DNA from 3 places in the Enterococcus sp. AZ128 genome. Region 1 is predicted to be linked to each of the others. Evidence: predicted binding sites of a transcription regulator. Region 1 holds the regulator's gene; each other region holds the start of a gene.

Region 1 (2,212 bases):
TTTTTCACGCTTAATTGCACGTAAGAAAGTAACAGGTGCAATTTTTTTGCTTTGTGCAATAATTTCTAATTCTTGCGGAGAAAAACTGCCAGTTACCATTAAACCGTCTGTAATTATTTCTTTAGACGAAGAGGAAACGTTTGGTCTTTTTTCTTTGTTGATCAACTGACGTAAATAATTAAAATTCAAACCGGCTTTTTCACCAGCAGCCGCTTTGGCTATAAATTCAGCTAAATCTAGTTCATTCACTCCATACAGTGTTTGGAATGTTTGGATTTTTTCTCGCTCATCAACACTCAAAATCAAATTGAATCGTTTCAACTGTTGACTAAATAAGGTCCAATCAAAATCCGTATGAATAGAGAAATCTTCTTGCGTCTGTTCCAAAATCTCTGATTGACTACTAAAAGATTTCTCATCCAGTCGATAGACCTCACGAAAACGTTTCGTAATGTTTTTGGCTTTTTTTCTATTAAACAGCTTAGGTTTAAAACGTTCAACTAAGCGCTCAAAACGACGTCGCCCAATTTTTTCCATCAATAAATAAGCCATCAAAGGATCTTGAAAAAATTTTTCTGGATTAAGTGGCAAACGCAATTGATAGATCAAGCTCATACCAAGCTCATCATCTATTTTTTCATAGGTTTCTAATAAACCGATACCTTCAAGATGTTCCCGTGCTTTCACTAAATTCATCAAACCAGTATCTACTGCCGCCAACAAATCCGTATGCATCAAGCTAGGGCTTGTGCCTTCAATTGTGACATCACTCGTCAAAGTCAGATACAAACTTAACGCTGTACTTCCGATGATCGGTTGATATAAATATAGTAAAGCATCTTGTTTACTTTGGTCAAATTGTGGCTCACCATAGACCATATAAAAGGTGCTGGGTTTTAGTTCTTCTGCCACTAAAAATGCCCCCTACTCTTCATCCGTTGACTTGGCTTTGTCAACGATCTCCTGTAATTCTTTCAAGAACACGGACATATCTTTGAACTGCCGATAAACACTCGCAAAACGAATATAGGCGATTTCATCAACTTCCATCAAGTCTTCCATGACAAATTCTCCCACTTGACTTGTCGGAACTTCATTTTCTCCCATACTGCGTACACGATTTTCTACGTGATCCACGATTTGTTCCATTTGCTCCATTGCCACTGGACGCTTTTCAGCAGAACGAATAAGCCCGCGTAAAATTTTATCACGGTTAAATTCTTCACGATCTCCGTTGCGTTTTACAACTAATAAAGGGGCTGCTTCGATGCGTTCAAAAGTTGTAAAACGGAACCCGCAGCTTTCGCATTCTCTTCGACGGCGAATCGCTCGCCCGTCATCGGTTTGTCGGCTATCAATTACTCGAGAATTATTATGATTACATCTTGGACAACGCATAATTTCACCTACACTTTCTTAATATTGAATAAGATCACTGACTAAACATGAAATCTATTTTGTTATATAGAATAGTTTTTTAAAAACAAAAATTTGTCGAAAGAAAAATTTTTTTTTTTATATAACAAGAGTTTACCATAACCAGCTCGCTAAAAAAAGCGTCGTAATACTACGACGCTGAAATCTTTAAGAAACAAATTTTTTATCCTGTAACCAATTAAGAACTTGTTGACGCGTTGTTTCTTGTGAACGGCAATTATCAATAACGATATCCGCCCGCATTTTCTTTTCTTCTAAAGAGAGCTGGCTATTGATACGTTCCAAAGCACCATCTTTTGACAAAGCATTTCTTGCCATCAAACGCTTTAATTGAATTTCTGGTGTAACATAAACCACTGCTACTTTATCCATCATCGCTTCATAATTTCCCTCGTATAACAATGGAACATCTACAATGACTAAGTCGCTCTTTTTTTTAGCGACTTCAACTTGTCGTTCAATCTCACTTCGAATAAATGGTTCTAGTGTTTCATTTAACAATGCTCTCTTTTGTTCATTCTGAAAAATAATATCGCCCAGTTTTTTTCGGTTTAATTGACCGTCTTTTTCAATAATCGCTGAACCAAATACCTTTTCCAAAACCTTCAATCCTTCAGTTCCAGGTTCCACTACTTTTCGCGCAACGATATCCCCATCTACAACAGCAAAGCCTTCCGCTTTGAAAAAATCCACAACTGTTGACTTTCCACTAGCAATACCACCTGTGATACCTAACACAAAACTCATCCCTACACCTTCTTTAGTTTCTGACAAT
Region 2 (2,212 bases), 720 kb from region 1:
AAAGATAAACCCTAGTTTTTCTCGCCGGAAATCCGTCAATCGACTCTCCCGCATCTGTGTGATATCCGCTCCAGCGATCTTGACGGAGCCCATTGTTGGTAATAAAATCGTCGACAAAATATTCATTAAGGTCGTTTTACCAGCCCCGCTCGGTCCCATGATGCCAACAAACTCGCCCTTTTCTACCGTAAAATTCAAATCATTTAAAACACTCACTTTATTATTTCGTGTACCGTAACTTTTACTAAGATGTTGGACATTGATGATTTTTTCCATTGGTTACCCTCCTAGCTCTAATTTAGAGGAATTATTTTTAAGTTGAAAACTAAATTGATTCAGGCAAGCATACCATGCCCTTCAGCCTTTATCCTTTAGTTCTGTTCCATTTCATTCAATTCATACGTAAAAAACAAAAAAATTAAGCTAAAAGTATCAGACTGAAATCTATTTGTAACATCTAATTTTTTTCTTTTATGGTATCATATTTGAGGTGGATTCTTATGTGAAACGTCCTTCAATAATCTTACAATTTCTTCACTTTTTCGGAAAAATATTTTTCAGTTATTTTATCTTATTTGGAAGCTTGTCCTTATCAGCTTTCTTTTATCTTTCAGTAAACAAACACACTATATATGGTGTGTTTTTTTTTTTACCCAAAAATTTATACCATATATCGTTGCAACTGCGTAAGAAATACTATATGATTGATAATGAACTTTAAAGGAAATGGAGTGCTTGCAATGATGGAAATCCACACAAAAGATTCGTTGATCAACGAATATCAGCCGTCGCTAAAAAATATTAAGGTCGTAAAACGTGATGGTCGTCACACAGCATTTGATGATCAAAAAATTTATGATGCCTTAATCAAAGCAGAAACAAAAATCAAAGGATCCGTTGACCCACTGGCTCATGAACGCATCCAGTCAATTGTTGAACGAGTAGATGGAGAAATTTCAGAGCGTTTTACTAGTGATATCAAAATCTATGAAATCCAAAACATTGTGGAACATATCTTATTAGAACACAACGAATATGAATTGGCTGAGGAATATATCAATTACCGGACACATCGTGATTTCCAACGCAGCAAAGCAACCGATATCAACTTTACCATCGGCAAATTGATCAATAAGGATCAAACTGTCGTTAATGAAAATGCGAACAAAGATAGTGATGTCTTTAACACACAACGTGATTTGACGGCTGGGATCGTCGGTAAATCGATCGGTTTAAAAATGCTGCCGCCTCACGTGGCGAATGCTCACCAAAAAGGCGATATCCATTATCACGATTTGGACTATCATCCCTATACACCGATGACTAACTGCTGTTTGATTGACTTCAAAGGCATGTTGAACAACGGCTTCAAAATCGGGAATGCGGAAGTCGAAAGTCCTAAATCAATCCAAACAGCAACTGCTCAAATCTCTCAAATCATTGCCAACGTGGCATCCAGCCAATATGGCGGCTGTTCAGCAGACCGTACTGATGAGCTGTTAGCTCCTTTTGCGCGCCTAAATTACGACAAACACTTAAAAGACGCTGAAGAATGGATCGAAACTCCTGAGAAACAGAAAGCTTTTGCAAAACAAAAAACACGCAAAGATATTTACGATGCCATGCAAAGTTTGGAATATGAGATCAATACCTTATTTACTTCAAACGGGCAAACACCATTCACTTCGCTAGGCTTCGGTCTGGGAACAGATTGGTTTGAACGCGAAATTCAAAAAGCGATCTTACAGATTCGCATCGAAGGATTAGGTAGTGAAAAACGTACAGCCATCTTCCCTAAACTCATCTTTACTTTGCGTCGCGGGACGAACTTAGAACCAAACGATCCCAACTACGACATTAAAGAATTGGCTTTGGAATGTGCGACAAAACGGATGTATCCGGATATCTTGAACTACGATAAATTGATCGAACTAACAGGGAGTTTCAAAGTGCCTATGGGCTGCCGTTCATTCTTACAAGGCTGGAAAAATGAGCAAGGCGAAGAAGTCAATGCCGGTCGGATGAACCTTGGCGTTGTTACTTTGAACTTACCGCGAATCGCGTTAGAGTCTGGCGGCAATAAAGACAAATTCTGGTCATTATTGGAAGAGCGTCTGCAGATCGCAAAAGACGCTTTGGTCTTCCGGATCGACCGTTGTAAAGAAGCCACACCTGCAAATGCACCAATTCTTTATCAATACGGTGCTTTCGG
Region 3 (2,212 bases), on a different contig from region 1:
CGCCGGTTAATTTAGCACCTAATGCTTGATTTTCTAACGCTGTTTCAATCAAGTGATCTAAGTGGCGGTTACTGGTACCTAATAACCGTAATAACCCTTGAGCCTGATTCATACAATCGCCTAAAATATGCGGACGATTTTGTAAAATCGCTTGCTGGGCTTGGCTGGTCAGTTTCCCTAAAGTACGCATTTGTTTGTTGGTTTCATAAGGCCGCATCTCCATCAGCTTCGCAATATCTTTGACTGCTTTGCGCGTCTGTCCCTTAATCCCCGTATCAGCAACAACTAAAAAAGCATCCATATTTAATTGGAAAGGTTGGAAGCCGATTCCCTTTTGATAAAGGATTGGTTCAGTTCCGCTGATAGTTGTCGCATCTATGCCGCTGGGATTTCCATGAGCAACGGCTTCCGCTTGATTGACAAAATGCAAGACCTTTTCTTGCGTTGCGGGTTCTTCCATCCAATCAAAGACAGCCCGCGTTATAGCGACAGCGACTGCCGCACTAGAGCCCATTCCGCGTTCTGCTGGAATAGAACTTTCTATTTTTAAATAAAATGGTTCTGGAATTTTAAAATGTTTCACTAAATACCAAAGGAGGACCGTAACATTTCGCATCGTGTTTGGCGCTTCTGAAAGCGGTCCGTGGAAGAAGCTGGATTCGATCCAGGATTCTAATTTATTTGCGCGGATCGTTGCTTGGATACCTGTCCCAGAAAAAGGAAAGGCAATCGCTGGTTCTCCGTAGACAACCGAGTGTTCTCCCATTAATATGATCTTTCCGCTGGCATAACCCGTGCCAATCGATTTCATTAAAAAAACCCCTATTTCGTTTTAGAGTAATTATTTTTCAAAAAGAAAAATAAACTTGATTACCAACGCAGGTCACTACTGTCTAGTAATGATTCTAAAGCAATTGTTTTTCTAGCGAAAGCAATACGTTTTTTATAGTCCACCTGAATAAACAGGGGCTGATTTTTTACTCAATAGCGACTATTCATTTAAGTCTCTTTCCATTTTACTCAGAGAAGGACGACAAGTAAACGAAACCATTGAAAAGAGTTTGAAAATCAACGATTTTTTAAACATTCCTTAGAATAAAGAAAGGAATTTTATAATAGGTATTTCATTTGACGGCACAAGATATTGGGGGTATATTAAATAAGTTGAAAAATACGCACTATATTTTGTATGAAGCGAGTTGGAGGTTTATGAGCGTGATCGTATTAGCAGGAACTATTGGAGCAGGAAAATCAAGTTTGACCGCGATGTTATCAGAGCATTTAGGCAGTCAGGCTTTTTATGAATCTATTGATGATAATGAGGTATTGCCGCTGTTTTATGCTGATCCAGAGCAATATGCATTCTTATTACAGATTTATTTTTTAAATAAACGTTTTGACAGTATCAAAAAGGCGATGCAAGATGACAACAATGTTTTGGATCGTTCAATCTATGAAGATTCTTTATTATTTCATTTGAATGCTGACCTTGGCCGAGCAACAGAGACAGAAGTGAAGGTCTATGATGAATTGTTGGCGAACATGATGCAGGAATTGCCTTATGCTGCCCACAAAAAGCACCCAGATTTGTTGGTACACATTCGTGTTTCCTTTGAGACGATGATGGAACGTATTCAAAAACGCGGCAGAGAATATGAACAATTAGAATTCGACCCAACTTTGTATGACTACTATAAAGAATTAAACGGCCGATACGACCAATGGTATGAGGATTACAATGAAAGTCCTAAGATCCAAATCGATGGTGATCGTTTGAACTTTGTTGATAACGCGGAGGCGCGGGATGAAGTGATTCGTTTGATTGATGAAAAAATCTTAGAAGTCCAAAGTGTTCCTGCTGAATAATCGTTAAGGACCTGTGACAAAAGTCTTGTCACAGGTCCTTTTTCCGAACAAACGGTGTGTCAGAAGTAGCTTCTTCTTCGCAGGCTACGTATACAGTTACTGCTAAGTTTCACTAAGCAGAGCTAGCATTCGGAAATAAGCCGAAATTTCTTGAAGCTGACCACTTCTGTCACAACCTCTTTTGTTTAGTCGTTTATAGGTATCCAAACGATTAAGAACTGTCTAAAAAAACGCGCAAGAAGAAAGGGACGTACATTTCTTCTTGCGCGTTTTTAGAATTCTCTGGATGTTAAACAAAAGCTATTCTTGGTATCTTTGATAATAGTTTTTGGCTTTTTCCATATGC

Evidence for each region. Region 1 encodes NrdR, which represses ribonucleotide reductase genes. Its sites were predicted from a motif close to ACACNATATATNGTGT; they were not measured.
Region 2: a site for NrdR is predicted at 624-639, ahead of nrdD (anaerobic ribonucleoside-triphosphate reductase). Genes of this name have one in related genera too.
Region 3: a site for NrdR is predicted at 1,176-1,191, ahead of IGI38_RS19500 (deoxynucleoside kinase). Genes of this name have one in related genera too.

Annotation. Positions count from the first base shown of each region.
Region 1 covers NZ_JBIORZ010000001.1:1,044,431-1,046,642, reverse strand. Annotated here, with positions in the region: gene IGI38_RS05145 (DnaD domain protein) at 1-912, opposite strand, end outside; gene nrdR (transcriptional regulator NrdR) at 925-1,398, opposite strand; gene coaE (dephospho-CoA kinase) at 1,585-2,184, opposite strand; gene mutM (DNA-formamidopyrimidine glycosylase) at 2,187-2,212, opposite strand, start outside.
Region 2 covers NZ_JBIORZ010000001.1:319,999-322,210, reverse strand. Annotated here, with positions in the region: gene IGI38_RS01440 (ABC transporter ATP-binding protein) at 1-276, opposite strand, end outside; gene nrdD (anaerobic ribonucleoside-triphosphate reductase) at 741-2,212, shown strand, end outside.
Region 3 covers NZ_JBIORZ010000003.1:146,775-148,986, reverse strand. Annotated here, with positions in the region: gene mvk (mevalonate kinase) at 1-811, opposite strand, end outside; gene IGI38_RS19500 (deoxynucleoside kinase) at 1,210-1,866, shown strand; gene IGI38_RS19495 (helix-turn-helix domain-containing protein) at 2,167-2,212, opposite strand, start outside.